4 regions of the Bacillus sp. WC2507 genome follow, and region 1 is predicted to be linked to each of the others. Evidence: riboswitches for the same ligand, from Rfam matches in the RefSeq annotation. Region 1 holds a riboswitch; each other region holds the start of a gene.
The links. A riboswitch is a leader RNA that binds a small molecule or an ion and turns the genes downstream of it on or off. The one in region 1 is predicted to bind S-adenosylmethionine.

Region 1 (8,078 bases):
ACGGATAAATTTCATAAGAGAAATTTCATCGCCTTCTTCACGACGTGCGTTAATTGCAGAACGTAAGAAGTCAGCGTTTGTTACTCCGCTAATTTCACTTGGATATTGCATTGCTAGGAATAGACCGGCTTGTGCGCGCTCATCTACTTCCATTTCTAATACATCTTCACCGTCGATGATGATGCTACCTTCTGTTACTTCATACTTTGGGTGACCCATAATCGCAGAAGATAAAGTTGATTTACCTGTTCCGTTAGGTCCCATAATTGCGTGGATTTCTCCACCCTTTACTTCAAGGTTTACACCTTTTAAAATTTCTTTGCCATCAATTGATACGTGTAAGTCTTTAACCGTTAATGTAGAACCAGCCATCTCAATACCTCCATTAATCCTATATATACATTTTAAAAATTACTAAAACGTTCATATTCTCATTTTATTCTCATTCTAATCTTATATCAAATAAAATGATATCGCAAACGATGAAAAAATGTAACAATTTTTTCACAAATGTATATAAGTATTTCCCTTGCATCCTTATATGATACACCTTTCTTCTTATTTATATAAAGAAAAAAGGACTGGGAATTTTCCAGTCCTTTCCTTATACTTATTCACTTACCGGAAGTACAGCACCTTTATATTCTTTAGTAATAAAATCTTGAATTTCTTTTGAATGCAGTACTTCTACTAGCTCTTTAATTTCTTTTTTCTTCTCGTCACCTTTACGAACTGCAATAATATTTGCATACGGAGAATCTGATCCTTCAATCGCAATTGCATCTTTTGTTGGATTTAATTTCGCGTCAATTGCGTAGTTTGAATTAATAAATAGAGCATCACCTTCATTATTTTCATACAGCTTTGGTGACAATCCAGGCTCTACATCTGTTTTAAATTTTAAGTTTTTCGGATTTTCTACAACATCTTTTACTGTTGCTTTAACAACATCTACACCGTCTTTTAATTTAATCACGCCGCCTTTTTGTAACAGTGCTAACATACGGCCACGCTCCGCTACGTTATTACTCATAATAACTGTCCCGCCATCTGGCAAGTCTTTTAAGCTTTTATATTTCTTAGAATAGATACCCATTGGCTCTAAATGGATTTTTCCTGCGTTTACAATTTTATATCCTTTTTCTTGAATTTCTTTATTTAAATACGGAATGTGCTGAAAATAGTTCGCATCAATTTCTTTATCCGCTAACGCTTTATTCGGTAACACATAGTCTTGGAATTTTTTAATTTCTAATTTAATACCCTTTTTCTCTAATATTGGCTGTGCTTTTTCTAAAATAACAGCGTGCGGCACGTTAGAAGCTCCAACAACAAGCTTATTCTCATCTTTCCCCCCGCAAGCAGCTAATGTAAATACAGATAGCGCTGTAACAACTGACAGTAGAATCTTTTTCATATGATGTCCCCTTCTCCCCAATAGTTATGTAGTTAGAAAAAAGGGCCGGCATACACCAGCCCTTTTCAGCAATTATTCTTTTACAGGAACAACCGCTCCTTTATATTCTTTAGTAATAAAGTCTTCGATTTCTTTAGAATGCAATACTTCTACAAGTTCTTTAATCGCTTTTTTATCTTTATCACCTTTACGAACTACTAATACGTTTGCGTATGGAGAATCATCACCTTCAATTGCAATCGCATCTTTTTCTGGGTTTAATTTCGCATCAATTGCATAGTTCGAGTTAATTAAAACAGCGTCTCCTTCTTTATTGTTATACACTTGTGGTAACAAACCAGGCTCAATATCCGTTTTGAACTTTAAGTTTTTCGGATTATCTGCAATATCTTTTGGAGTTGCACTAACTGGATCTACTCCGTCTTTAATTTTTAAAATGCCTTCTTTTTGTAAAATTGCTAAACCACGTCCATGGTCAGTAACGGAATTACTCATAATAATTGTCGCCCCGTCTGGAAGTTCTTTTAAGCTCTTATATTTTTGAGAATATACACCAATTGGCTCTAAATGAATTTTCCCTGCTATTTCAAAATCATATTTTTTATCCTTAATTTCTTTTTCCAAATACGGAATGTGCTGGAAGTAGTTTGCATCTAAATCCTTATCCGCTAACGATTTATTTGGTAATACGTAGTCTTGGAATTTTTTAATTTCTAACTCAATTCCTTTTTTCTCTAATAAAGGTTTAGCCTTTTCTAAAATAACCGCATGCGGCACATTAGAAGCCCCCACAACTAGTTTCTTTTCATCTTTATCTTTCCCGCCACAAGCAGCTAACCCAAAAATTGAAGTTGAAATAAGTGCTGTAAGTAATAATTTTTTCATTTGAAACATCCTCCCGTTTTTTATTATCGTTTATCTATTCGAGTCGTTACACGATCACCAATCCACTGAATGAAAAATACAACTAGTAATACACAAATTGTCGCAACGATTGTTACATCGTTATTTCCTCGTTGGAATCCTTCTAAATAAGCAAGTGTTCCAAGACCACCAGCACCAACAACTCCCGCCATTGCTGTATAGCCTACTAACGCAATTGTCGTAACCGTAATACCAGATACTAACGCTGGTAACGATTCTGGAATTAACACTTTCAAAATAATTGTGCTTGTTTTTGCTCCCATCGCTTTCGAAGCTTCAATTACACCTTTATCAATTTCACGAAGTGCGATTTCAACCATTCTCGCGTAAAATGGTGCCGCTCCAATAATTAAAGCTGGAAGTGCTGCACTCGCTCCAAGAATTGTTCCAAGCAGAATCTTTGTGAATGGGATTAATAAAATGATTAAAATAATGAACGGTATCGAGCGGAAAATGTTTACGAACGCTCCAATTGCCGTGTTAACCGCTTTGTTTTCCCATATATTATCTTTCGCTGTCATAAAGAGTAACAATCCTAAAATTAGTCCTAAAACAAATGTTGCAAGAGCGGCGATTGCCGTCATATATAACGTTTCACCAGTTGCTTCTAACATTTGATTCCAATCAACATTTGTGAGTAACTTATCCATGTGCAATCACCTCCAGCTCTACTTGATCTTGATGTATTCCCTCTATTGCTTGCTGAATCGCTGTTTCCTCACCATTTAAATGAACAACTAAACTACCGTAAGAACCATTATTCGTTTGTGCGATATTCCCTTGCAAAATGCTAACTTCTATATCACTGCGTTGCATCAATCTTTGAAGTACTGGTCTTTCTACAGCCTCACCGATAAACTGCAAACGAATTACTTTACCATCTGGATACTTTTCAATTAAACTTTCAATCGTTTCATTTGTATCTTCAGAATCCGTTAACTGCTGTACAAATCGTTTTGTAATATCTTTCTGTGGATTACGGAATACATCAAGTACTGGACCTGTTTCTACAATCTTTCCTTTCTCCATTACCGCAACACGATTACAAATCTTTCGAATCACGTGCATCTCGTGTGTAATGAGTACAATTGTTAAACCGAGACGCTTATTAATATCTAATAATAAATCTAAAATTTGATCTGTCGTTTCTGGATCAAGAGCTGACGTTGCTTCATCACATAAAAGTACTTGTGGGTTATTAGCTAACGCTCTTGCAATCCCAACGCGTTGCTTTTGTCCTCCGCTTAGCTGGGATGGATACGCGTCTCCTCTTCCTTCTAATCCAACAAGGTGAATTAACTCGTCAACACGTTTTCTTCTCACCGCCTTATCGACTCCTGCAATTTCAAGTGGGAACTCGATATTTTCACGTACGGTTCGTGACCAAAGTAAGTTGAAGTGCTGAAAAATCATTCCGATCTCTTGCCTTGCCTTACGAAGTTCGCTTCCTGTAATGGCTGAAATGACACGATTTGCAATTGTAATTTGTCCTGAAGTTGGTTTCTCTAGCTGATTGAATAATCTGATTAACGAACTTTTCCCAGCACCACTATATCCGATAACACCAAATATTTCGCCTTTCTCTATTTTTAAATTGGCGTTATCTACAGCAGTGACATCACCGCTTTTTGCTTTATATATTTTCTTTACATTCTCTAATAGAATCATGGTGTATCACCCCTTTTTTATTTGGATCGACTCCGCAATTTTTTATGTTTAATGCGTGTAGTCCACCGTTATCATTACTTTTATTATTTGAATGTCCTCCACATTCAAACAACAAAAAAACCTTTCCGCTTTAGAGAAGCAGAAAGGTTTATATGCGTATATAACAACATTATCCCTCTCTCTCATCTCTCAAAGCATTTGCTTTGCAGGAATTGGCACCATTTCAACATAAGTTGACGGTTGCCGGGCTTCACAGGGCACAGTCCCTCCACCTCTCTTGATAAGAGAAATCAGATTACATTTTCGTCTGATTTGTAATTTATGAAATTGTCTATATTTTATGAATTGAATTGTATCAATATCCATACACCATGTCAACAGAAATTTTCGCAAAAAATGAAACTTCAGAATTTTAAGCACCTACTGACATCGGTTTACATATATGAAACATCGATTCAACTAATAGCATCGTTCGATACGTTCCCGAATATTGTACACGTCCATCGTTCATTAACATTTGCAATCGTACATTGCCGTTCACCAATTGTTTTACATCTTCTTCATCAACACAAACGATTTGCTCCGTTCCTCTTTCCTCATGTAGCAGCTCTATATAATCTCTTGAAATTTGTAACGAACAACTTTCATCTCCAAAGCGAAAATTAACAGTTTTTTCTCCTTGTCTTAAAAGCGGCTCTAAATGATATTGACCATTAGCGTAATTTACAAATGATTGCAGCAAAGAATATAATTTCACCCTAAATCACATCCTTCATATCACTTTCTATTACACATACCATTCCCTCTCACTAAAGAGCAATCCTGTTACTTTCGCTCGACAAATACTGTAACCACCCTGCATCTCGACATATTTCCCAAGAAATATGTCGAGGCGGCAAAAACTTTGCCGCCTACTTTAATTCCGTATATAAATATTCAACCGAATGAAATGCATATATCTTCTTCATGAGTGTCCCATTTTCAAAAACAAGTAAACACGGTACACTTTCGATTCCATACTCTTTCGCTAAATGCGGAGCATAATTTAAATCTAACATTCCAATTTTCAAGTCTTCAATTGTCATCTCAACGACTGTTAACATCTTTTTTGCTAATTGGCATGTTCCACACATTGGAGTATATACATATAACACTGTTTTTTCTTCATTCTCTATTAGGGCTGTTGCTTCGGCTCCTGTCCAGTCAATCACTTCTATCATTCCTTACCGTAAATATTCTGTATAAACGTCAATGTCAGCTCCCCATAATACATTTGCTAAGTGTGAAGATGGCGCGGTTGCCACTTCCCGGTACGAGCGATCAATATAAATATGCTCTGCTTGCGGAAATTCTTTTCGAAATTGTTTCCTTAACTTTTCTCCAGCATCATCAGCATCCACTAGCACATATACTTCCTTATCAAAAAGCTGATCAATGAGCTCATCCATTTTCGACAAACCAATTGTACCATTTGTACAAACAATTTCCACCGGTTCACGAATAATAGATTCAATCTTTCTCCTATCTGATTTACCTTCTACAATAATGACTTTTTCCACATAAATCATATGTCATCACCCGATCACCATATACTATACAACCTTTAACTTAGTATATAGTATATTCGTTATTTTCATGTTGTTTCCTGTTTATTTTTGCAAAAGAAAAGCGGAGCCGACTGTTCAGCCCTGTTGGCTAAGGTTCTTTCGTACAGAAGACGCTTTTTGTCTTCTCGTGCGGGAGGTTCTTAGACATGAAGGGCTAGGAGGTGGAGCTAGACAAAGAAAAGCACAAGCGGCTCGTTCAGATTGTGAGGGGGATGGAGCTTCTGACGTAAAGGCGCTTTTTGCCTTGCAGGAAGAAGTGAAGCCACCAAACAATCTAGCCGCTGGAGCTGGATCATAATGAAAAGCACAAGCGAAAAAGTTTTTTCAGAAAACGTTCTCCTACACAATAATTAGTATATGATTCTACATTCATTATTTAACCCAAAATAAAAAAGGACAGCACAAAGGCTGTCCTTTAGTCGACTATAATTAGTCTTGGTTTGTCATTTCTGCATATTTTTCTGCAGTTAATAACTTCTCAACTTGGCTTGCATCAGAAAGTTCAACTTTAACCATCCATGCACCCTCGTATGGAGATTCGTTAACAAGTTCTGGTTGGTCACTTAATTCTTCGTTTACTGCTACAACTTTACCGCTTACAGGAGCGTATAACTCAGAAACTGTTTTAACAGATTCTACGCTTCCGAATGGCTCGTCAGCTTCGATTGTTGCACCTACTTCAGGAAGTTCAACGAATACGATATCGCCTAGCTCACCTTGTGCAAAGTGAGTAATACCGATAACAACTTCATTACCTTCAGTTTTTACCCATTCGTGTTCTTCAGAGTAACGTAAATTATTTGGAATGCTCATGACTGTACCTCCAGTGAATGTATTAATTATGTAAAAATACCTTATTGGTACTTTTTCCACACACTTTCAAACTGCTCTTCGTTAAAACCAAGTGTTACATTCGTTCCATCTGTTACAATTGGACGCTTAATCAACATGCCATCAGATGCTAAAAGCTCATACATTTCGTCTTCGCTCGCATCTTTTAACTTATCTTTCAGACCAAGTTCACGGTAACGCATTCCACTTGTATTAAAGAATTTTTTCAATGGTAATTCACTTTTTTCATGTAAATTACGTAAATCTTCTTTTGATGGTGGATTTTCAACAATATGAATCATCTCATATGCTACATCGTTTGCCTCAAACCATTTCTTTGCTTTTTGACATGTGCCACACTTTGGATATGAATAAAATGTTACTGTCATAAATTCACCTACTTTTTTACTAACCTTTACCTTTATCATATAGAAAACGTTTTATTATTTCAAACGATTATTCGCTAAACTTTTACTTATTTCGTGATAATTTTTAATAATCCTGCAAATTTTTCTTATTTTTCCGCCATTTGTTAAGAAAAAAATAAATATATAATTTTTTTAGATTCTTCCCTCATCCTTCGCCGAACATATATCTTAAACTAACGTTTGATTAACTCCTTATATTTCTTTGTTAGCCCTTGAGCTGTATCAGTTTCTTCCTACCGAACATACATCTTAAACAAACGTTTGATTAATTCCCATTTTTCTTTGTTAGCCCTTGAGCTGCATTGCTTTCTTCCTACCGAACATACATCTTAAACAAACGTTTGATTAATTCTCATTTTTTCTTTGTTAACCCTTGTGCTACATCGATTTCTTCCTACCGAACATACATCTTAAACAAACGTTTATTTAAAAAATAAGAAGCCTCGTTTACAGGCTCCTTCATCATCTATTCAAATAATCTGCAATTGTTTGAAATACTACGGTATACATATTATGAATACTTTCTTCAGTATTTCCACCATTGGACAAACCAACTGCCCATTGTTGCCCCTCACCACTTCCAATGTTTGCAAACCCTTGCGTATACATAGCATTTACATCTTTTCTTGCACTGTTATACTCTATCCCTTTTGTAGTAAAAATTGAATATGATTTATCTTGTAAACCGATAAAAAACACTGGTTTCTTTAGCGATGAAAATACATTTTTATACTGATCTGTTGAGGCTTCTTGAAAGTGATCTTTCATTATTAGAAAACCATCCACTTCCTTAGATTCCTTTTCCAGTTCCTCTAACTTCATTTCCTCAAACTTTATATTCCTAAACGTATCTTTCGGCTTTTCTCCAATAACTCCAATTACGAGTGCTCTTCCGTTATATTCTAATTTCTCTCCTTCTTTATCCTTTGCACACCCAGCACCTACTAGGCATATCAATATAAAAAATAAGAAATACGATAAACGCTTCATTTAGCACCCTCCCCTTCTTTTCAGTCAAGTGACAAAAACGTAAGGCGAATTCAAGAAAATGTAAGTAAAATCGATAGCTCAAATTACGTTTCTATATTATAATCAATTGAATTTACTTACATTACTAAACATAGGAGATTATCATGAAGAAATTTAAACTTTCATCTTTTCTTCCGTTAAGTTATATACTTCTACTCGTACTCGTAAGTCCCC
Region 2 (8,078 bases), 3.0 Mb from region 1:
GCGAAAAGGTGAAAGTAACATTGAAAAATGAATTATCTGCACCAGTATCTATTCATTGGCATGGATATCCTGTCCCAAATCACATGGATGGAATTCCAGGCGTGACGCAAGATGCGGTTGAACCAGAGAAAAGTTTCACCTACGAATTTGAAGCGAACGTACCAGGAACGTATTGGTATCACTCACATCAAGATTCTGTAAATCAATTAGATAGAGGATTATATGGTTCTCTCGTTGTAGAAGATACAAATGAAAAGTATGATAAAGATTACACATTAATGTTAGATGAATGGATAACAGATAAAGAAGAGATTAATAAACAGTTAAAAGAAATGACAAAAGGGCAAAAAGGTAATAAATCTAAGGATAATGAAAATACGAAAAAGAATGATGATATGAACGGCATGGATCATTCTGGTATGGACATAAAGAGTGATAAAAAAGACTCTAGTAATATGGGAGGAATGGACCATGGAAATATGAAGATGGAAGGTCATGATATGAGTATGTATGACTTATTCACAATCAATGGTAAAAGTGAGGATTTAGTAGAGCCATTAAAAGTGAATAAGGGAGATAAAGTTCGTCTTCGACTCGTTAATGCTGGTTATCTATCACATGATATACATGTTCATGGTCATGATATAAAAGTAATTGCGACAGATGGTCAACCAATTAACGATCCAATAGTTATAAAGGATCAAGTAATTTCAATTGCACCAGGTGAACGTTATGATGTTGAATTTACTGCTAACAATCTTGGGAAATGGTATGTTGAAGACCACTCAGCAAATAAAGGTGCAAAAGGAATGAAAGCTGTTATTGAATATGATGGCAGCAAAGAGATGAAAGATAAAGCAAACGAAAAAGAAAAATTACCGAAATTAGATATGACGAAATATGGTGCTAAAAAATTAGGTAGTTTCACGTTAGAGCAGCAGTATACTGCCACATATAATATGGACTTGAATACGCAAATGAATGGAAATGAAATGGTATATACAATTAACGGAAAGGTATTTCCGGACATTGACCCGATTCCAGTAAAAAAGGGTGATTTAGTAAAAGTAAAATTAGTAAATCGTTCTAAAATGGACGATCATCCAATGCATTTACATGGTCACTTCTTCCAGGTGTTGAGTAAAGATGGAAAACCGATAGAAGGTTCTCCAATTGTGAAAGATACTTTGAACCTAAAACCAGGTGAAGAATATGAAGTAGCCTTTGCAGCAGACAATCCGGGTGATTGGATGTTCCACTGTCATGATTTACACCATGCTTCCGCGGGGATGGTAACAGAAGTGAAATATACAGATTATAAATCTGACTATGTTCCCAACCCAAACATTCCTAATAAGCCAGAATAATATGAAGCAGTTACCCTTTGGATAGCTGCTTATTCATTTTCGGTGCAAGAGTCAATGTATATGTTGATCATGCCCGGGTGAAGGTGAAGGAGTATGATCGGGGAATGTTATGAATACCGAAACAATGATTACCACGCTAATTGAAAGCAATAACAAAAAACGCCGCTGAATAAAAGTAGAAAAGGTTTCTGATAAAAGTTGAATTATACATGACATAGTTATTGTTATAGTAAGTAAAAGACTAATGAACAGTATACTATGAGCTTGTTGAGCGTTTAACATTTCTGTAATCATTGCTCCCATCATACTTGCCATTAATCCAGAGAACATTCCTTCTAAAGCAGTGTACAGGTGAAAACGTAGACCGATAAAAAAGCCAATAAATCCACTAATTAAAATAGCAAGCAAAGTAGAATATAATAATTCTCCTTTAAAGAGTATACCTAAATAAAAACCTATGCTTAAACCGATACACATACTAAAAGACATAATAAATACCATATACTCCATTAGGGTACCCTTACGTTTAGAAATGTATGATGTAATAAGAATCGAGATACAACAAAGTGTTAAGGCGGTTAATGTATAAGTAAACATTATGATACCTCCCTGTCCTATTATTCATTTCATCATATGTTCATATGGAGAGTACTTATGCGTATTTAAATCTGCATATTATCTGCACAATTTCATGAATGTAAGCAAGTGGACGCTTGATTTTTCAGGGCGTCTTTTTTGATTGTAAGCATGAGAAAGAAATTGTTATATAGTGAGTTTCTATTGTGAAGCAATAAAGAATAAGCGTATAATATTATAGTTATCCCATTACCCGGGGTAACCCGCGAATGATAAATAAGATTGTTCTTTTATCATCGCCTCTAAACAGATAGACAACGAAAGTAACACTGGAATACAGATAGGGAGTTATAAAATGAAATTAATTATTGCCGAGAAACCAGATCAAGGTTTGGCTCTTGTTTCACAGTTTAAATATCGCAGGAAAGATGGATATTTAGAAGTAGAAGCGAATGAGTTATTTCCAAATGGAGCGTACTGTACATGGGCAATTGGTCATTTGACGCAGTTATGTAATCCAGAACATTATCATGCAGAGTGGAAAAAATGGTCACTTAATACGTTACCGATGATTCCTGAACGATTTCAATTTGAAGTAACAAAGTCGAAGTATAAACAGTTTAACATTGTGAAACAGCTGTTACATAATCCGGGGGTAACAGAAATTATTCATGCGGGCGATGCTGGGCGTGAAGGGGAATTAATTGTACGAAACATTATTAATCTTTGTAATGTACAAAAGCCGATGAAGCGCTTATGGATTTCGTCTTTAACGAAGCAAGCTATTTATCAAGGATTTAAAAACTTGCTTGACGAATCAGATACAATCAATACGTACTATGAGGCGTATACAAGGTCATGTGCGGATTGGGTCGTTGGTATGAATGCATCACGTGTGTTTAGTATTTTGTTAAAGAAAAAAGGAATGAATGATGTATTTTCAGCTGGTCGTGTACAAACACCGACACTCGCGTTAATCGTAAAGCGTGAAAAGGAAATAGAAAACTTTAAGTCAGAGCCGTTCTGGGAAGTGTTCGCAACCTTTAATATAGAAGGAAAGAAGTATGAGGGGAAATGGGAGAAGGATAGTGAATCCCGCTTAAAAGACCCTGATATGGCAAATAAAATTGCGGCGTTTTGCCAAGGGAAACCGGCTGTTGTAAAGGAAATGAAAACGGAGCGTAAAGAGTTTCAGCCGCCGTTTTTATTTAATTTATCAGCATTGCAAGCGACTGCTAATAAAGCTTTTAAATTTTCACCGAAAAAGACACTTGATATAACACAAGCACTATATCAAAAAGGGATAGTTTCTTATCCGCGTTCGGATTCTAACTATGTTACACAAGGAGAAGCAGCGACGTTCCCTGATATTTTACAGAAATTAAGTCAGTTTGATGAATATAAAGGTTTATTGCCAGCACCAATTGAATCGATTATGAACAACAAGCGCTATGTGAATGAAAAGAAAGTTACAGATCACTATGCAATTATACCGACAGAGCAAGTTACAAATCCAAGCAAACTATCAGGTGATGAAAAGAAAATTTACGACATGATCGTAAGAAGACTGATTGCGGCACATTATGAAGTAGCAATCTTTGACTACACAACGATTACAACGCTTGTAGACGAACGTGCTGAATTCATTTCGAAAGGAAAACAGCAAATTCAAGAAGGATGGCGTAAAGTTATTTTCCAAGATGATAAAGATGATGAAACAATTCTTCCAATTGTAGCTGAAGGTGAACAAGGGAAAGTTGTAAAGGTAAAAGTGAAAGAAGGAAAAACACAGCCACCGAAGCGTTATACTGAAGGACAACTTATTACGTTAATGAAAACGGCCGGTAAGTATTTAGAGAATGAAGAGTTAGAGAAAGTATTAAAGAAAACAGAAGGTTTAGGTACTGAGGCAACGCGTGCAGGTATTATTACGATGCTGAAAGACCGTAAATATATAGATGTGCAGAAGAACCAAGTGTACGCAACCGATAAAGGAAAAGTATTAATTACCGCAATCGGAGACAAAATACTAGCTTCACCAGAAATGACAGCGAAATGGGAGCAGCGCCTTGCGGAAATTGGTGAAGGTACCGCTTCTCCCGCTACATTTATGGAACAAACGAAAAAGCTATCAGCTAAAATTATTGAAGATGCAGTGGAAATGTCTGAGAAATGGGATTTCACTGGACTACATGTTGAATCGATTGAACGAAAAGGATCGAAATTTACAACAGGTAAAAAGGTTGGTAGCTGTAAAAAATGTGATGGCGATGTGATTGATAAGTCAACGTTTTACGGTTGTTCTAATTACAACACGACACAATGTGATTTTACCATCTCGAAGAAAATATTAAGCAAAACAATTTCGCAAAAGAATATGACAAAGCTTTTAAAAGGTGAGAAGACCGATTTAATTAAAGGCTTTAAAAAGGGCGAGAAAACATTTGATGCGAAGTTAGAGTGGAAAGATAATAAGATTAATTTTGTGTTTGAGAATTAAGTGGCTTTAGCAAATACAAGGTTTTGTAAAAGGTTAGATTTAAAAAATATGGATAGAAAAGAGAGAGCATGACAACTTTATGTCATGCTTTTTTATTTTGTAATTACAGGATTTTGTGTGCTAACAATAAAAAATATTTGAAAAGATAGTATTAAATAGGATGTTTATAGTATCTTTATCATTTCTTTTATATAAAGGAAAAATAAGCAATTAAGAGCACAACTGAAAGTATTTTATACTGATGTATGTGAAAATATGCAATAAAAATATTATCTAAAATAATAAAATTTTATTGTAAAACGATAAAATTTATATTAAAATCAAAAACAGAGTAAATAAGTGTGGTGCTTTTTATAGAAAAGGTAACAACGTTATTTTTAAAATTAGAGGAGGTATAAATATGGACATTAACAATGTGATTATTGAAAATATGGATAACCCTCATGAGTTGGAGAGAATGTATAGAAAAGATCCGAAATCTTTTAAAAAGTCATTCTCACAAGCATGGGCCCAAAACCCTGATTCTCAGGTTCTAGGTGCTTGGTATGAAAGGTTGCATTTCAAGGAGACGGCAAATAAAGAAAAAAAATCGTTGTTTCAAAAAGGTTTCTTATTCATGGGCATGCTAGCTATTCTAGCTGGGCTAAGTACCAGAATCATTTTCCACTTTGTCGAGCAGGAAGCAATCGCTCCAATTAACCTAGCTTTTGGTGTAATTCCTTTTATTGCTGCTTATTTTATTTACAATAATACGCCGAAAAAAAGTATTATTTATTTCCTTGCAGCGTTGTTCTTAATTGCCGGGTTGTATCTTAATATGTTGCCATTAAATTATAAAGACAGCAGTATCCTTGCGTATTTACATCTTCCTATATTGTTATGGGTCTTAGTAGGACTTGCGTTTACGGGAAATGAATATTCAAAAGGCAGTACAAGATTAGCTTATATTAAATTTAATTTAGAATATTGTCTTCTCTACGCGAGCATGGCAGTGAGTGGAATGATACTAGCAGTATTCACTATGCGATTATTTAGCTTTGTTGACTTGGATATAGGAGAATTCTATTTTAGTAATGTTGTTTTATTTGGAGCTGCCGCTCTCGCTGTAGTGGCTGCATATTTAGTATCAATGAATCTTAAACTTGCTAAAAATATTACACCATACATATCTAAAATTTTTAGTCCGCTCGTCCTGATCACATTGTTGATCTATCTTATAACGGTTATATGGGTTGGGAAAAATCCGTTCTTGGACCGCAATTTCCTAATGGCCTTCAACGGAATACTCCTTGGTGTATTGGCTGTTACTATATTTTCTATCGTTGAGAGTGACTCAGACGAGAAAAAGAACATTTCAGATTATATAAATTGTGCCCTAATTGTTTTGGCGCTTATTATTGACACTGTGGCATTATCAGCTATCGTATTCAGACTTTCTTCTTACGGTATTACACCTAATAGACTTGCTGTTTTAGGCGTAAACATACTGATTTGGGCAAATCTCATTTGGATTATGTTTTCCTATATGCGTTTTCTACAAAACAAATCAGGACCGAGAGCTATCCAAGATGCCGTCACGAAGTATTTGCCAATCTACGGACTTTGGGCAGCTTTCGTTATATTTACGTTTCCTTTAATTTTTAATTAGAAAGGCTTTATTAACGTAACGACAAAATTGTTAAAAGAGGATGATAGATGTCATCTTCTTTTAACTGTATAGAAAAACATATTGAAATTATTTTGATGTAAAATATAATGAATTTAGATAATTAAATAAGAAACTTCTTATTAAGAGAGGTGGAGGGACTGGCCCTTCGAAGCCTCAGCAACCTAATGTTAAATAAAGGTGCTAAATCCTGTAGGGTCTAAAAGTCCTAATAGATAAGAAAATGGGTATAAGTAAACCTTCTTCTTATTTTGAAGAAGGTTTTTTGTCATATAAATGGAGAATTAGAAAGGTGGTGATACAGAAGCGAAAGAATTAAAGAAAATATAGAAGAAGAAACCGGAGGGCGTAGTGAATAATCAAGTTGGAAGTTTAAAAGAGGATAGCACTAGTGATAGTATTTGGAGCAATAAAGTTTTTTCGTATTTTTTCTTAGCAAGTTGTATTTCTTTGATAGGCAATTCAATGGTTACGCTCGTTTTACCGTTATGGGTAATGAAATTAACGAATTCTCCAATACTTGTTTCTGGGGTAAACATTGCAATAGCAACGACGGCAATTCTGTTTGCACCTGTAACAGGAACGTTAGCAGATCGAATGTCGCGAAGAAAGCTTATGATAATTGCGGATGTTATGAGATGTATCGTTATGATTTTAATTGCAGTTATAGCATTTTACAATAAAATGCTATACATTCCGTTACTACTTTTACTTATTATACGTTCGATGGGGAGTGCCTTATTTACACCAGCTTCAAATGCAGCATTAGTAACATATGTGGAAGAAAAGCATGTTCAACAGGCGATTACACTGAGGCAAATATCAATACAAATCATATCGGTTGCCATTCCTTTAATGGCGAGTTTTTTAATTAGTATTTTTAGTTTTCATGGAGTATTTGTATTAGATTCACTCACATTCTTTATATCTTTTTTAATTTTAATGAACATCAAATTTCCACGTGAGTTGAAAATAGAAAAGAAAAAGCCTTTTTACGAAGACTTTAAAGAGGGCTTCTCCATATTTAATAGTAATCAATCATTGAAAACATTGCTTATGAGCGCTGTGGTTATTAATTTACTTGGAGCGGCGTGTATGCTTTCACTACAAGTAATAGTTGTTAGAGAAATGGACCTTTCTACGGGATGGTATAGTATAGTTTTTGCGGCATCACCGATAGGGATTTTAATAGGAGCATTTATTACTAAAAAGATTCGTACATATAAAACGATTACGACTGCTTTTATATGTACTGCTATTATGGGGATTTTTAATGCTGCAATGGGTACGACGTTAAATCCGGTATTATTTTCAGTTTATTATTTTTTATCAGGAATTGCATTTGGAGTGAGTAATGTATATTTTGGAGTACTGTATAGAAAATTAATTCCAAATGAAGTGCAAGGGAGATTTTTTGGTTTTTTAAATTCATTATTATTGGTATCAACTCCAGTTGGAATTGCAATAACAGGGTATTCATTAGAGTCAATTTCAGCTTCTATTCTATTTATTATAATTGGTATTATTACGTTTTTAGTTTCAGTTATTTCGTTTGTGATGATAAATAAGAAATAAGTGTTGTATGAAATTTTTCAAAAACAAAAAACGTCCCATAACAGGACGTTTTTTATTATGTATATTGTTGTTTTCTCTTAATAAGCAACAACACTTGTGAAACACAAGCAAGTACTGGCAGTTCAATCAACGGTCCAATAACTAACGCGAGAGCGATAAGAGGTTCGTCTGGAAAAGCGGTCACAGCAATAGCGAGTGCAACAGGTGAGTTTCTTGCTAAAGTTGTTAAGTTTAGACTTACTGTATCTTTATAAGATAAACGCATCATGCGTCCGATAAATTGTCCGAGTACAAAATTAATGATGAAGAACAATAGAACAGGAATGAGTAATAATAAAACGACTTTCATATTTTGTAGTAAATATTTTCCTTGTGATGCAAACATCGCTACTAT
Region 3 (6,368 bases), 900 kb from region 1:
TGTAAGTAACCAATATCCACCTATCCCAATTATCATTCCTAAAATAGTCTTTATACTCCCGCCTTTATCCTTCTCCATCTCTTTCGCTAATTCTTCCGCATACTCTTTTGGTGAATCACCAAATATATCACTTACCGTCTTTCCTTCTTGCTCTCCTTCTATTAAATGAAGCTCTGCATCTTCTATAAAGGCATCCACATCTTCTTCTTTCATTCCCTTTGTTATTAAATACACTTTCGTATCAATTAAAAACTTTTTCCCTTCTTTAGAAATCTTCATAATAATCCCTCCCTTATTAAACAGTTTCTCTTCTATTCGTCTTCATCATAATTTCAAGGAAAATTAAAATAAATAAACTTCCATATAAACATATAATTTGAAATAACATTGGCACGAGATCTTCAGATGTAAATGTTTTAAACACTAACATAATAGAAAGTGGAATAATTAAATATAAGTTTTTAAACCATCCTTCAACATACATATTTATCGCTACTGTGATAATAAAAATACCTCCAGCTAATATATAACTTTGCATTTCGGTGAATGTGAGCATTTTTGTAGGATATATCACATCTAATATACTAACAGCTCCTATTAAAAACATTGGCGCAATCATGACTAAAGACCACATAGAAAACCATGTTTTTGTAAATCTTGTTACGAAGGTCATTTTCCGAAGTAGAAAATTAGGACCCATTACAGCTACGATCAATGTAAAACTATAGCCAATGCACTGAATAAGTGAAATTTGTAAAACTCCGTTATTCACTATTAAGATGGAAGCAATAATCCAAAACGACACGATATTCATTACCGTAAATCCAATTTGCTTCCACGTTTCCTGTCTATCCCTTTCCATTACTTTTACAAGTTCATTTGCATATTCTTTCGGTGAGCTTCCGAAAATTTCTTCTACGCTTTTCCCATCACTCTCACCTTCTATTAAATGAAGTTCTGCGTCTTCGATAAAGCTTTCGATGTCACTTTCTTTCACACTCTTTGCCGCTAAAAATAATCTCATATCTAATAAAAACTTTCGTGCTTCACTGGATAGCATTATTTTTTTCTCCCCTTCCCCTCAAGTAGACGCTCTACACTACTTTGCATCGCTTCCCAGCGATCCATAAATTCATTAAGTGCTTCCTCGCCTTTTTCTGTTAATGTATAGTATTTTCGCTTTGGTCCAGATGGAGATTCCTTCATTACACTTGTTATTAATCCTTCCTTTTGCATTCGTATTAATAACGGATAAATACTTCCTTCACTTGCCATGGTAAAGCCATACTTCGCTAGCTTTTCACTCATTTCATAACCGTATATTTCACCTTCAGAAATAATAGCAAGTAAGCATCCTTCTAAAATCCCTTTCAGCATTTGACTTGTCGACATAACTCAAATCCTCCCACTATCTTGTTTTACAAGATAGACAAGCGTAAGTATCTTGCTTTACAAAATAGTATAGCAAGGACTATTTTGTAAAGCAAGATAGCTAGCGATATTTTTCCAAATCTTTGCAGGATTTTTATTATCCACTCTCTAAATAGAGCAATATGAGAACTTTATTACGAAAGGATGTTTTTCACCATGGTTACGAATCGAGTTGTTTTTTTAACAGGTGCTGCAAGTGGTATTGGTTATGAAATGGGAAACGCTTTTGCAAAAGAAGGTGCAAAAGTTGTTATTACCGATCGTCTTGAAGAACGTGCAATAGAAGCTGCTAACCAATTACAAAAAGAAGGCTATCAAGCTATCGGTTTAAAATGTGATGTTACATCTGAAGAAGAAGTTACAGCTGCAATTTCTCAAACAATTAATCATTTCGGTTCATTAGATATATTAATTAACAACGCAGGAATGCAACACGTGTCACCAATTGAAGATTTTCCAACCGAAAAGTTCGAACTACTTATTAAAATTATGCAAATCGCCCCTTTTATCGCAATTAAGCATGCTTTCCCAATTATGAAAAAGCAAAAATATGGTCGTATTATTAATGTAGCTTCCATTAATGGCCTCGTTGGATTCGCTGGAAAAGCTGCCTACAATAGCGCGAAACATGGCGTAATTGGATTAACAAAAGTTGCCGCTTTAGAAGGCGCTACTCACGGTATTACTGTAAATGCTCTTTGTCCTGGTTACGTCGATACCCCTCTTGTGCGTAATCAACTACAAGATTTAGCTACTACACGAAATGTACCACTTGAAAATGTTTTAGAAGATGTCATTTATCCACTTGTACCACAAAAACGCTTATTACAAGTACAAGAAATCGCGGATTATGCTATGTTTTTAGCAAGTGAAAAAGCTAAAGGGATAACTGGACAAGCTGTCGTTATCGATGGTGGTTATACTGCTCAATAAAGTGAAACTTTATTGAGTGGGGGTTTTCTTTATCCCCCACCTAACTTCTTTGCTTTCACTGAAGTTTAAGGTGGGGTCTTACTGCCCATTAATGCGGGATAAAAAATAAGGTTTGCTCACGAAGAGCAAACCTTATTTTTTATCCCGAGGATCGTCATACTGTAGTAATTGCCGCGGCAACTTTTCTATTGCAACAATTACCCCATCTAATTTACTTTCAATTCGATGGAGTAGATATAATGTTACAACAATGGGAAACCCTACATTACCTATCATTTTGATCCACTCTTCCATCTTTTTCGCCTCCTTTCATTATATAAATAAGAGAAAAGAACATATTTAGGCATAAAAAAACAAGCTATTATGTATTAGCTTGTTTTTTCAAACAATGATGCAATTTCTCGCTTATAATCCCCACGTATAATTCCTTTTTCAGTAATAATACCTGTAATTAATTCATTAGGTGTTACGTCAAATGCAGGATTATAAACATCAGTTCCAATTGGCGCCACTTGTTTCCCAAAAATTTTCGTAACTTCTGTTTCATCTCTTTCTTCAATAACAATTTCTGCACCTGTTTGTTTCGTAATATCAAACGTAGATAACGGAGCTGCAACGTAGAACGGGATATCGAAATACTTTGCTAATATCGCTAAATTCATTGTTCCGATTTTATTTGCTGTATCTCCATTTGCAACAATTCGGTCCGCCCCTACAATAATCGCGTTTATTTCTTTCGTTTGAATAGCATGCGCTGCCGTATTATCTGTAATAAGTGTTACATCAATATCTGCCTGTTTTAATTCCCAGGTCGTTAAACGTCCGCCTTGTAAAACAGGTCTCGTTTCACACGCATACGCATGTAAATGTACACCTTTTTCTTTCCCAATATAAAACGGTGCTAATGCAGTACCATATCTAGCAGTTGCAATACTGCCAGCGTTACAAATTGTTAAAATATTATTCCCGTCTTTAAAGCATGTTAATGCATGTTCTCCAATACTCCGGCATACCGCTTCATCTTCTTGCTGAATGAGAAGCGCTTCTTCTTCTAATATTTTTTGTGCTTCTTTTATTGTAGTAATATCTTGAATAGATTCTCTCATACGATCGATTGCCCAAAATAAATTGACTGCTGTCGGACGTGATGTTCCTAAATAATTACAATCTCTATTAAACTTCTTTTGAAATTCTTCCATATGTACAGTGTTATATTTTTTGGATGCAAGCGCCAAGCCAAATGCAGCTACAATTCCAATTGCAGGTGCTCCTCGCACTTCTAACATGACAATACTCTTCCATACCTCTTCAATCGTCGTTAATGTTTTATATTCTGTGCTATGCGGCAACTTTGTTTGATTTAATACTGCAATAGCATCCCCTTTCCAACTGACAGACCTCGGAATAGTAACAATTGTACTCATGCTTTTATCCCTCCAGAAACCGTCTGTTGAAATAATGTTCGGAACAGTTGAATATCAGCACTCTTAGATTCATATTTTATTAGTTCTTTACCTAAGGATAGCGCTTGTTTCTTAGCTTGAATTCTCGCTTCTTTATTTGCTATTTCATCTAAATCAGCTACATGTGCTAAGCCAATTGTTCTACGGATAAGCTCACATCCGGCAAATCCGACAGCATCCGTAAAAATATTTTGCAAAATAATTGGTAGCCATTGCTTTTCTTTCGTATATGCCTCTACACCTTCTCCAATCCATAACCTCGTAAAAGTTTCTACAAAATAACTCCACGTCTTCTCTATATGGAAAAATAGCAAATTTCTCTGTTCTTCTTCTCTAGATAGAGCATTTAATAATAGATTTGCAATAAATTGACCAAGATCAAATCCAAATGGGCCATATGTTGCAAATTCCGGATCAATCACTTTCGTTTCAGAAGGTGATGAAAAAATACTACCAGTATGTAAATCACCGTGAATAAGCGCTTCTTTTCTCGTTAAAAATTTATATTTATATTGCGCGACTTTTAACTTTAAAGTTTTGTCACTCCACAATTCATCAACCGCTAGTTGTAACTCCGGCTCATAATCATTCGTATCGTAATGACCGAACGGATCTGTAAACACTAAATCTTCTGTAATCTTACAAAGGTCTGGGTTTACAAATGTACCTTCTAGTACCCTTTTCTCTTCTGACTGCAAACCGAAATCTGAGGTGTAAAATAAAACATGTGCTAGAAAACGACCGATATGCTGAGATAAAAGTGGGTACTCTTCTCCGCCTATCAATCCCCTTCTTGTAATTGTTAACCTTGATAAGTCTTCTATGACTGTTACCGCTAACTCTTCATCATGACTGTACACTACCGGAACATAATCTGGTACATACTTCGCAAAGATTTGCAGTGCCTTGCTTTCAATCGTTGCTCTTTTTATAGACAATGGCCAGCTCTCACCAACTACTTTCGCATATGGCAATGCTTGTTTTAATATAATAGACTTCTCTCCATCATCTAATTTGAACACGTAATTTAAATTTCCATCTCCAATTTCATGACAAACTACATTTGCTTTCTTTTCAAAATAACCGTGTTCTTTTGCATATTGTATAGCTGTTGTTTCAGTTAATGAATAATATCCCATCGTCTTCTCCCCCTTTTAAATTCAGAGGTTTTTCTAACACAGAAAAACCTCTTTCCACTAAGAAAGAGGTTTGAAGTTTATCTTCTCCCCTCTTATCTGCCAGAAAGTAAACTTTCTGCTGGAATTAGCACCGTGCCTTTTGGCGTAAATAAACGCCCCATTTCACAATGGTATTACGGTCGGTTGCTGGGCTTCATCGGGCCAAATCCCTCCACCTGCTCTTGATAAGAGTTGTATAATTTTTTGAATTTTTAACTTTATGTTGAAGACTATACCAAGAATAAAAATCACTTGTCAACATTTTATTTGTATAATTCTGGACGACGATCTGCAAAAACCGGAATTCCTTTGCGTACTTCTTTAATTTTCTCGAATGTAAGCTCTCCAAATAAAATTGATTCTTCTTCATTCGCTTCCACAACAACTTCGCCCCAAGGATCGACAATTAAAGAATGACCGGCAAACTCATTATTCGGATCCTTTCCTGCCCTATTACATGCAACAACATAACACTGATTTTCGACTGCTCTTGCTTGCAATAACAAACGCCAATGTGCTAAACGAACTAATGGCCATTCTGCTACAACAAATAAAACCTTTGCACCTTTAGCAGTATGAACACGCATCCACTCTGGGAAACGAATGTCATAACAAATTGTGCCGGCGCACTCAACATCATCTAGCTTAAATTCACCTGTACTATTTCCAGCGATTAAATATTTATGTTCATCCATAAGCTGAAATAAATGAACTTTACTATATTCATTGACTAGTTCTCCTTCCTTGTTTACTACATACATTGTATTTGTAACACCTTGCTCTGCTTGCTTCGCTATAGACCCACCGACAATATGTACACCATATTGCTTCGACCATTCTTTCAGCTTTTCTTTCGTTTGCAATCCATCCCTATCTGCAATTTCAGAAAGTCTTGTTAAATCATATCCTGTTGTCCATAGTTCTGGTAAGACGATAACATCTGGTCTTTCCTTCATCGCTTCGCTTATTTTACTTTTAGCGTTCTCAATATTTTTTTCTACATCTCCAAAGACAATATCCATTTGAATACATGCGACTTTCATTTTGTCAGCCCCATTCATAATTTTTTCTTTACAAAATACTGGAAAGATTATATCATTTGTCACTAGAATTGTAACAACTTTCAAAAGAGGTGGAAAGTATGAAATTATTTCAACCTTCTGAGATAGTAACATCATTGCCAACACAATTTTTCGCTTCACTTGTTGCAAAAGTTAACAAAGTCGTTGCAGCTGGTCACGATGTTATTAATCTAGGTCAAGGTAATCCAGATCAACCAACACCGCAGCATATCGTAAAAGCTTTACAAAATGCTGCTGAAAAGACCGTTCATCATAAATATCCGCCATTTCGCGGACACGAA
Region 4 (8,078 bases), 890 kb from region 1:
GTTTTACAAACCCTGGTGATACTATTCTTGTTCCAGATCCAGGCTATCCAGATTATTTATCAGGAGTTGCTTTAGCAAAAGCACAATTTGAAACAATGCCGCTTATTGCAGAAAATAATTTTTTACCAGATTATACAAAAATTGATAACTCTATTGCCGAGCGTGCGAAATTAATGTTTTTAAACTATCCAAATAATCCTACCGGTGCTACTGCATCAAAAGATTTCTTTGATGAGACCATTCATTTTGCAAATAAACATAATATATTAGTTGTTCACGATTTTGCTTACGGTGCTATTGGGTTTGATGGTCAAAAGCCCGTTAGTTTCTTACAAGCAGACGGTGCCAAAGATACAGGAATTGAAATTTACACTTTATCGAAAACTTTCAATATGGCTGGATGGCGTATTGCTTTTGCCGTAGGGAATGAAAGTGTCATTGAAACAATTAACTTATTACAAGATCATATGTATGTTAGTATTTTTGGTGCAGTTCAAGATGCTGCCCGTGAAGCACTTTTAAGTTCACAATCTTGCGTCGTAGATCTTGTAAATAGTTACGAATCTCGCAGAAATGCTCTTATTTCAGCTTGTCACTCAATTGGTTGGAATGTAGACATTCCAACAGGATCATTCTTTGCATGGCTTCCTGTACCAGAAGGATATACATCTGAGCAATTCTCTGATATTTTACTAGAAAAAGCACACGTTGCAGTTGCTCCTGGTGTTGGATTTGGTGAGCACGGCGAAGGCTATGTCCGCGTTGGTCTCTTGCATACAGAAGATAGATTACGAGAAGCCATTAATCGAATTGATAAATTAAATTTTTTCAAAAAATAATTGACAACATGAAAAATATCTGACAAAATTCAGTTATCTTAAAAATTTAAACATTTCTAAATACTTCTTATCAAGAGCAGGTGGAGGGACGAGCCCGACGAAGCCCGGCAACCGATCTACATAATTGTAGACACGGTGCTAATTCTCGCAGCATTACGCTGACAGATAAGGAGCTGGTTGTAAAAAAACCTCTCCTTAGCTGAGAGGTTTTTTTATTTAACTAGGAGGGTATAACAATGAGCGGAATTATAGCGACGTATTTAATCCATGATGATTCACATAACTTAGAAAAAAAGGCCGAGCAAATTGCACTCGGTTTAACAATTGGCTCTTGGACTCATTTGCCACACTTATTGCAAGAGCAACTAAAACAGCATAAAGGTAACGTCATCCATGTTGAGGAATTAGCTGAACAAGAACATACCAATTCGTATTTACGTAAAAAAGTAAAACGCGGGATTATTAAAATCGAATATCCGTTATTAAACTTCAGTCCAGACTTACCAGCAATTTTAACAACTACATTCGGAAAACTATCACTTGATGGCGAAGTGAAATTAATTGACTTAACTTTTTCAGACGAGTTAAAAAAACATTTTCCTGGTCCAAAGTTCGGCATAGATGGTATTCGAAACCTTTTACAAGTGCATGATCGTCCCCTTTTAATGAGTATTTTTAAAGGAATGATTGGACGAAATATTGGGTATTTAAAAACGCAATTACGCGATCAAGCAATTGGTGGTGTAGATATAGTAAAAGATGATGAAATATTATTTGAGAATACATTAACACCTCTTACGAAACGCATTGTATCTGGAAAAGAAGTTTTACGATCCGTATATGAAACATACGGACATAAAACGTTATATACCGTAAATTTAACAGGACGAACTTTTGATTTAAAAGAAAATGCGAAACGCGCAGTGCAAGCTGGGGCTGATATTCTATTATTTAACGTATTTGCTTACGGACTAGATGTACTACAATCACTTGCAGAAGATGATGAAATCCCAGTCCCTATTATGGCACACCCTGCTGTAAGTGGTGCTTACTCAGCATCAAAGTTATATGGAATTTCATCTCCATTATTACTCGGAAAGCTATTACGTTATGCTGGCGCTGACTTTTCATTATTCCCATCTCCATACGGAAGTGTTGCGTTAGAAAAAGAGGAAGTTCTTGCTATCTCAAAACATTTAACTGAAGACGATGCATTTTTCAAGAAGAGTTTTTCTGTTCCGTCTGCTGGTATTCACCCTGGTTTCGTTCCCTTTATTCTACGAGATTTCGGTAAAGATGTTGTTATTAATGCTGGCGGAGGAATACACGGACATCCAAATGGAGCACAGGGCGGCGGTAAAGCTTTCCGTACTGCAATTGATGCTACTTTGCAAAATAAACCACTCCATGAAGTAAATGACATAAATTTGCATAGTGCACTACAAATATGGGGAAATCCTTCTCATGGGGTGAAATTATGAGTATTCAAGTATTTTGTGATTTCGATGGAACGATTACAAATAATGATAACATTATGTCCATTATGGAAAAATTCGCACCACCAGAAGCCGAAGAAGTAAAGAATAGAATTTTATCACAAGAGCTGTCTATTCAAGAAGGTGTTTCTCAATTATTTCAATTAATACCTACTAATCTGCACGATGATATGATTCAGTTTTTAATAGAAACTGCTGAAATCCGTAGTGGTTTTCATGAATTTATACAATTTGTAAATGAAAAGAATATTTCTTTTTACGTTATATCAGGTGGAATGGATTTCTTCGTCTATCCACTCTTACAAGGACTCATTCCAAAAGAGCGAATTTACTGTAATGAAACAGATTTTTCAAGTGAATACATTACCGTTAAGTGGCCTCATCCTTGTGATCATCATTGTCAAAATCATTGCGGATTATGTAAATCATCACTAATCCGTAAATTAAGTGATACGAATGACTTCCATATTGTGATTGGAGATTCAATTACTGATTTACAAGCTGCGAAACAAGCGGATAAAGTGTTCGCTCGTGATTTCCTTATTAAAAAGTGTGAAGAAAATCATATTTCTTATACACCTTTTGAAACATTTCACGATGTTCAAGCTGCATTAAAACATTTGTTGGAGGTGAAATTATGAAACAACTGTTTCGTCAATGGTATGACTTAAGCGAGATAAAAAAAGAATTAACAACACGAAATTGGTTTCCAGCAACGAGTGGTAATATTTCTATAAAGGTTAGTCATGAACCACTTACTTTTCTCATTACAGCAAGTGGTAAAGATAAAACAAAAACTACTCCAGATGATTTTCTATTAGTAGATTATCTAGGGGTTCCCGTATTAGAGACTGAATTACGTCCTTCAGCAGAAACAATCTTGCATACACATATTTATAACAATACGAATGCCGGGTGCGTACTTCATGTTCATACAACTGATAACAATGTCATCACAAATTTATATGGTGATGTAGTCACCCTTCAAAATCAAGAAATTATTAAAGCTCTCGATATTTGGGAAGAAGATGCAACAATTCACATTCCTATTATTGAAAACCATGCCCATATCCCAACGCTTGGAGAAAACTTCCGAAAGCATATACAAGGTGACTCGGGAGCAGTATTAATCCGTAACCATGGTATTACCGTATGGGGACGAGATAGCTTTGATGCAAAGAAAAGATTAGAGGCTTACGAGTTTTTATTCCAATTTCATATAAAACTATTATCAATTCAAGGAGGCGTTTCTAATGGCGCAAATTCGTATTCATGAAATAAATACTCGCATTGAAAATGAGGTGGAAGTATCTAAATTTCTACAAGAGGAAGGCGTTTTATATGAGAAATGGAACATCTCTAAGCTTCCTACTCATTTAAATGAAAATTATTCGTTAACAGATGAAAACAAGGCTGAAATATTAGCTGTGTTTTCAAAAGAAATCGCTGATGTTTCAGCGCGCCGAGGTTATAAAGCACATGATGTCATTTCACTTTCTGATAGCACACCTAACCTTGATGAATTGTTAATTAATTTCCAAAAAGAACACCATCATACTGATGATGAAGTTCGCTTTATTGTTAGTGGGCATGGCATCTTTGCTATTGAAGGAAAAGATGGGAAGTTCTTTGACGTTGAACTTGAGCCAGGCGATCTCATATCTGTTCCTGAAAATGCAAGACATTATTTTACCTTGCAAGATGATCGCCAAGTTGTAGCTATTCGTATTTTTGTTACAACTGAAGGCTGGGTTCCAATCTATTAAGGTAGTTAGTTGAATAAAAGGACTTGGACCCCCTTTTCCAACCTTTTATTCACTCTACATATATACATCCTCCTATGGAACAGGCTTATTTCAAAAATGAAATAAGCCTGATTTTTTATTTTTCTCAAACGTATGAATCCATCCGTTCAAAAACAATCTTCTCCTTCTAGTTTTCAAGTGTATTTCTTAATACTTTTTGAACATTTATTGAACTTTTTTTGAATTTTTTCTGAAAATTCTGTTTTGTATATGATATACTACAATTAACTAAAAAGGAAAAGAATATCGCAAACAGAGGGGGATAATCATGAGTTTACTTATCGCACTTATACTGGGGGTTACGTGTGGAGCACTTCCTGTTATTCTAGGAGCTATTATGGAAGAGTTAGAAGTTGGTGTTTTAGGTTTTGTCGCATCTTGTGTAAGCGCTTTATTTTTTGGTTTGTTCGGTGCTATTCCTGTTTCAATTCTGTGTGCATTTTATATAGTACGCCATGCTCGTACAAAACAATTTGGTCCTAATCACATCGCGCAAGTTATTCCATTCCCAATTGAACGGTGCCGCCGGGCTTCTAGCTTATAATTATAAAAATTAAATATACCTAAATAAATAAAAGCCCTCAAATGAGGACTTTTATTTATTTTCTTCTAGAAATTGAAACAATTCTTGTAAATGTAGGACATCTTCATTATAGCTAACAGATACGTGACATATACCGTCAATCTCTGCTTGCATATAAAGATCAACTCCATCACGATCATATTTCAATGCCAAATAAAATTCCATTTCTTCTAGCATCTTTTTTGAAGTTCGAATGACGTAATGCCCTTTCTCATCTCGTCCATATTCGAATTTCGGTTCAAAATCATATTTTTGTTTAAAAGCTTCTTTTTGTTTTTCACTAATTTGTATACAAGTTGCTCGTTGTACAGCATCAATCATCTCATCAAATTTTTGAAGATCCATCTCAATTACCCCCTTATGTACTTTTTGTATAACACTTGTGTTCCGCTATTCTCTTCCCCATCTTTCATTAACTCTTCATACAATTCCTTCGCCAAACTTAAACCTGGTACTGGTAATTGCAATTTTTCAGCCTCATCTAAAGCAATCTTCATATCTTTCATAAAATGCTTTACATAAAACCCTGGTTCAAAATCTCCCTTCAACATTCGAGGAGCTAAATTACTCAATGACCAGCTACCTGCTGCCCCCGTTGAAATACTCTCTAATACTTTATCTGGGTCTAGTCCAGCTTTTTTTGCATAAGCAACAGCTTCACATACTCCAATCATATTAGAAGCAATCGCAATTTGATTGCACATTTTTGTATGTTGTCCACTTCCAGCTGGTCCTTGCAACTGAATATTTGTTCCTAGTTTTTCAAATAACGGTAAACATTTTTCATATATTTCTTTCTCGCCACCAACCATAATTGCGAGTCTTGCTTCTTTCGCACCAACGTCTCCTCCAGATACAGGCGCATCTAACGTATATACATTCTTACTTTTACCTGTTTCATTAATACGTTTTGCCAATGTTGGTGTAGATGTCGTGAAGTCAATTGCTATCGTGCCTTCATTTGCATTCTCCAAAATTCCATCTATCCCAAAGTACACTTCTTCTACATCATGTGGATATCCAACCATAGTCATTACAACATCAACTTGCTTCACTAACTCTTTCGGTGTATCACACCAATTCGCACCATCTTGTACTAAAGAATCTGTCTTCGTTTTCGTTCTATTATATACATATACTTTATGACCGTCTTGCATTAAATGACGCACCATACTTTTTCCCATTACACCAATACCGATGAAACCTATTGATACATTTTTACGTTCCATTTTCTCATCCCCTTTGTTCTAATAAATCACTTACCGTCTTTCGGAACTCTTTATTAAATTCATCATCCATACTATTTTTCACATTTGAAAATAAAATAACAAAAGTTCCTTTTTCTTTATTAAAATTATTGAAAGTGTTCCAACCAGATAGTACACCATGATTATGAAAATAATCCGGATATATATAAAAACTAAATGCATATTCTCGTTCTGCTGAAGGTGAAAACATCGCTTGTATACTTTGTTCAGAAAGAAGTTTCCCATTTATAATCGCTTCGTCTAACTTCTTCATATCGCCAACTGTCGTATACATCTCACCGCATCCGTATAACCAATCCATTAACAATTTTTGTGCAGGTTCAAGTACATTCTCTTTCTTTACATATCCTTTAGTAAAATGCTGATCTCCCTGAGCCATATTTCCCATACCAGATTCATGCATTTCTGCTTTAGCAAATATATTTTCTTTTATGTAATCTCCTAAAGGTTTTTTTGATATACTTTCTATAATATAAGCAAGCACCATATAATTATAATCTGTATATCTCCAACCTGATCCTGGTGGAAATTCTAATTTTTGACTTCCAATCCAATTTACTAAATTTTTACGGGAAGCCGCATTCACTTTACCTTTTCCACTTTCTGGTAAACCTGATGTGTGTGTTAACAAATGATATAAGGTGATATTTTTATCTACTGGAAAAGAGGGAATATATTTATTTACATTGTCTTGAATATTTAGCTTCCCTTGTTCCTGTAGCTGTAAAATAGATGTGGCCACGACTGTTTTCGTAATAGAACCGATACGATATTTTGTTTGAGGCGTGTTCTCTATCTTATTTCGAACGTCAGCATATCCATAGCCTTTATTCAATACAACATGCTCTTTATCTGTTACTAAAACTGTTCCATTAAATTGCTTTCCTATTAAATATTGATCTAATTTTTGAGATATACTAGCATAATCAATTTGTTGTTCTTCTTTTTCGTCTATATTCTCTTGTACTTCTGATTCAATAGTAGGATTCACTTTAGTTGTTAATACAGTGCTTTCCTTTATATTGGGATTATAGAGAAAATAGTATACTCCACCACAAAATACAGCAGACAGCGAAGCCATCGTCATTATTTTTTTTATCATGTTGTTCCTCCATAATTCCTTCGTTCAAAATCCCCCCCACACTCTATTATCAAACAATAAAAAAAAATCGCAACAATTTGTTGCGAAAAATCACTTTTTTTCTTTTCTATATACACACACTTGATTTTTCCCATTTTTTTTTGCTTCATATAATGCAATATCCGCTCGTTGCATTAATTCTTCTCTTGTAATCCCTTGTTCATATAACGCGACTCCAAAACTCGCTGTTAATTTCGAAATTCCTGAGAATTGCTTTGTTTCAATGAAAAATCGTAATGATTCCGCAACCTGAAATGCTTCTTTTTCTACTGTATTCGTTACTAATATAATAAATTCTTCTCCTCCCCACCTTGCAAATACATGTTGCTGCTCCACTTTAGATTTCATAAGCTCTGCAAGCTGAATTAATGCTAAGTCACCAAAATCATGACCATATGTGTCATTTACTGTTTTAAAATTATCTATATCAAATAAAATAAGTGCTATTTTTTCATCGTTACGCATTGCATTATCCCATTCTGCCTCTAGTATTTGTTGGAACTTCAAACGATTATAAATCTCTGTTAATGAATCTATCATAGCAAGCCTTTCTTGTTCTCGATAGATTTCATCTAATTCTGTAATCTCTGTACACTTCACAATAAATCTTGATAAATCTTCTGGCAGTGGTGTCGCACGCAATAAAAAAGTTGACACTTCCCCTTCATAATTGGACATCTTAATTCTTCTATCATAGGATAATGTATCATCTAACCATGTTATATCATGAGTTGTTGAATAGTATCCAGTTTCTCTAATCAAATGTTCAGCAAATACTAAATGTTGCTCACGATAGGTAAACAAATTTTCATATCCGAAAAACTCTAAAAAATTTGTATTACAATCAACAATCTCATCGTCTTCTACTATAAATAATAGGTCATTTTGAAAATCAAACATCGTTTGAAGTAGTTCTTGTTGCAAACCTACTTGCCTCACTAAAGAA

Region 2: it holds a riboswitch for S-adenosylmethionine, as region 1 does, so the genes downstream of both, ACUN28_RS20130 (MFS transporter) here and ACUN28_RS04020 (methionine ABC transporter ATP-binding protein) in region 1, are expected to answer to the same signal.
Region 3: it holds a riboswitch for S-adenosylmethionine, as region 1 does, so the genes downstream of both, mtnK (S-methyl-5-thioribose kinase) here and ACUN28_RS04020 (methionine ABC transporter ATP-binding protein) in region 1, are expected to answer to the same signal.
Region 4: it holds a riboswitch for S-adenosylmethionine, as region 1 does, so the genes downstream of both, mtnW (2,3-diketo-5-methylthiopentyl-1-phosphate enolase) here and ACUN28_RS04020 (methionine ABC transporter ATP-binding protein) in region 1, are expected to answer to the same signal.

The regions. Positions count from the first base shown of each region.
Region 1 is NZ_JBQXPN010000001.1:764,207-772,284, reverse strand. Features, by position in the region: gene sufC (Fe-S cluster assembly ATPase SufC) at 1-372, opposite strand, end outside; gene metQ (methionine ABC transporter substrate-binding lipoprotein MetQ) at 611-1,417, opposite strand; gene metQ (methionine ABC transporter substrate-binding lipoprotein MetQ) at 1,490-2,302, opposite strand; gene ACUN28_RS04025 (methionine ABC transporter permease) at 2,326-2,991, opposite strand; gene ACUN28_RS04020 (methionine ABC transporter ATP-binding protein) at 2,984-4,009, opposite strand; SAM riboswitch class I at 4,189-4,296, opposite strand; gene ACUN28_RS04015 (hypothetical protein) at 4,422-4,766, opposite strand; gene ACUN28_RS04010 (thioredoxin family protein) at 4,921-5,229, opposite strand; gene ACUN28_RS04005 (toprim domain-containing protein) at 5,233-5,577, opposite strand; gene ACUN28_RS04000 (hypothetical protein) at 5,744-5,914, shown strand; gene gcvH (glycine cleavage system protein GcvH) at 6,046-6,429, opposite strand; gene ACUN28_RS03990 (arsenate reductase family protein) at 6,471-6,836, opposite strand; gene ACUN28_RS03985 (hypothetical protein) at 7,338-7,865, opposite strand; gene ACUN28_RS03980 (phosphatase PAP2 family protein) at 8,009-8,078, shown strand, end outside.
Region 2 is NZ_JBQXPN010000001.1:3,805,054-3,813,131, reverse strand. Features, by position in the region: gene ACUN28_RS20150 (multicopper oxidase family protein) at 1-1,367, shown strand, start outside; gene ACUN28_RS20145 (hypothetical protein) at 1,419-1,964, opposite strand; gene topB (DNA topoisomerase III) at 2,299-4,443, shown strand; gene ACUN28_RS20135 (DUF4153 domain-containing protein) at 4,844-6,091, shown strand; SAM riboswitch class I at 6,226-6,331, shown strand; gene ACUN28_RS20130 (MFS transporter) at 6,461-7,684, shown strand; gene ACUN28_RS20125 (arsenic resistance protein) at 7,740-8,078, opposite strand, start outside.
Region 3 is NZ_JBQXPN010000001.1:1,660,943-1,667,310, reverse strand. Features, by position in the region: gene ACUN28_RS09020 (DUF1129 domain-containing protein) at 1-279, opposite strand, end outside; gene ACUN28_RS09015 (DUF1129 domain-containing protein) at 296-1,060, opposite strand; gene ACUN28_RS09010 (PadR family transcriptional regulator) at 1,060-1,392, opposite strand; gene ACUN28_RS09005 (3-hydroxybutyrate dehydrogenase) at 1,588-2,364, shown strand; gene ACUN28_RS09000 (YvrJ family protein) at 2,497-2,658, opposite strand; gene mtnA (S-methyl-5-thioribose-1-phosphate isomerase) at 2,733-3,788, opposite strand; gene mtnK (S-methyl-5-thioribose kinase) at 3,785-4,966, opposite strand; SAM riboswitch class I at 5,056-5,197, opposite strand; gene ACUN28_RS08985 (carbon-nitrogen family hydrolase) at 5,269-6,132, opposite strand; gene ACUN28_RS08980 (pyridoxal phosphate-dependent aminotransferase) at 6,147-6,368, shown strand, end outside.
Region 4 is NZ_JBQXPN010000001.1:1,652,747-1,660,824, reverse strand. Features, by position in the region: gene ACUN28_RS08980 (pyridoxal phosphate-dependent aminotransferase) at 1-839, shown strand, start outside; SAM riboswitch class I at 904-1,011, shown strand; gene mtnW (2,3-diketo-5-methylthiopentyl-1-phosphate enolase) at 1,076-2,320, shown strand; gene mtnX (2-hydroxy-3-keto-5-methylthiopentenyl-1-phosphate phosphatase) at 2,317-2,976, shown strand; gene ACUN28_RS08965 (methylthioribulose 1-phosphate dehydratase) at 2,973-3,611, shown strand; gene ACUN28_RS08960 (1,2-dihydroxy-3-keto-5-methylthiopentene dioxygenase) at 3,589-4,101, shown strand; gene ACUN28_RS08955 (hypothetical protein) at 4,409-4,684, shown strand; gene ACUN28_RS08950 (DUF3909 family protein) at 4,736-5,068, opposite strand; gene ACUN28_RS08945 (NAD(P)-dependent oxidoreductase) at 5,074-5,952, opposite strand; gene ACUN28_RS08940 (serine hydrolase domain-containing protein) at 5,957-7,093, opposite strand; gene ACUN28_RS08935 (GGDEF domain-containing protein) at 7,184-8,078, opposite strand, start outside.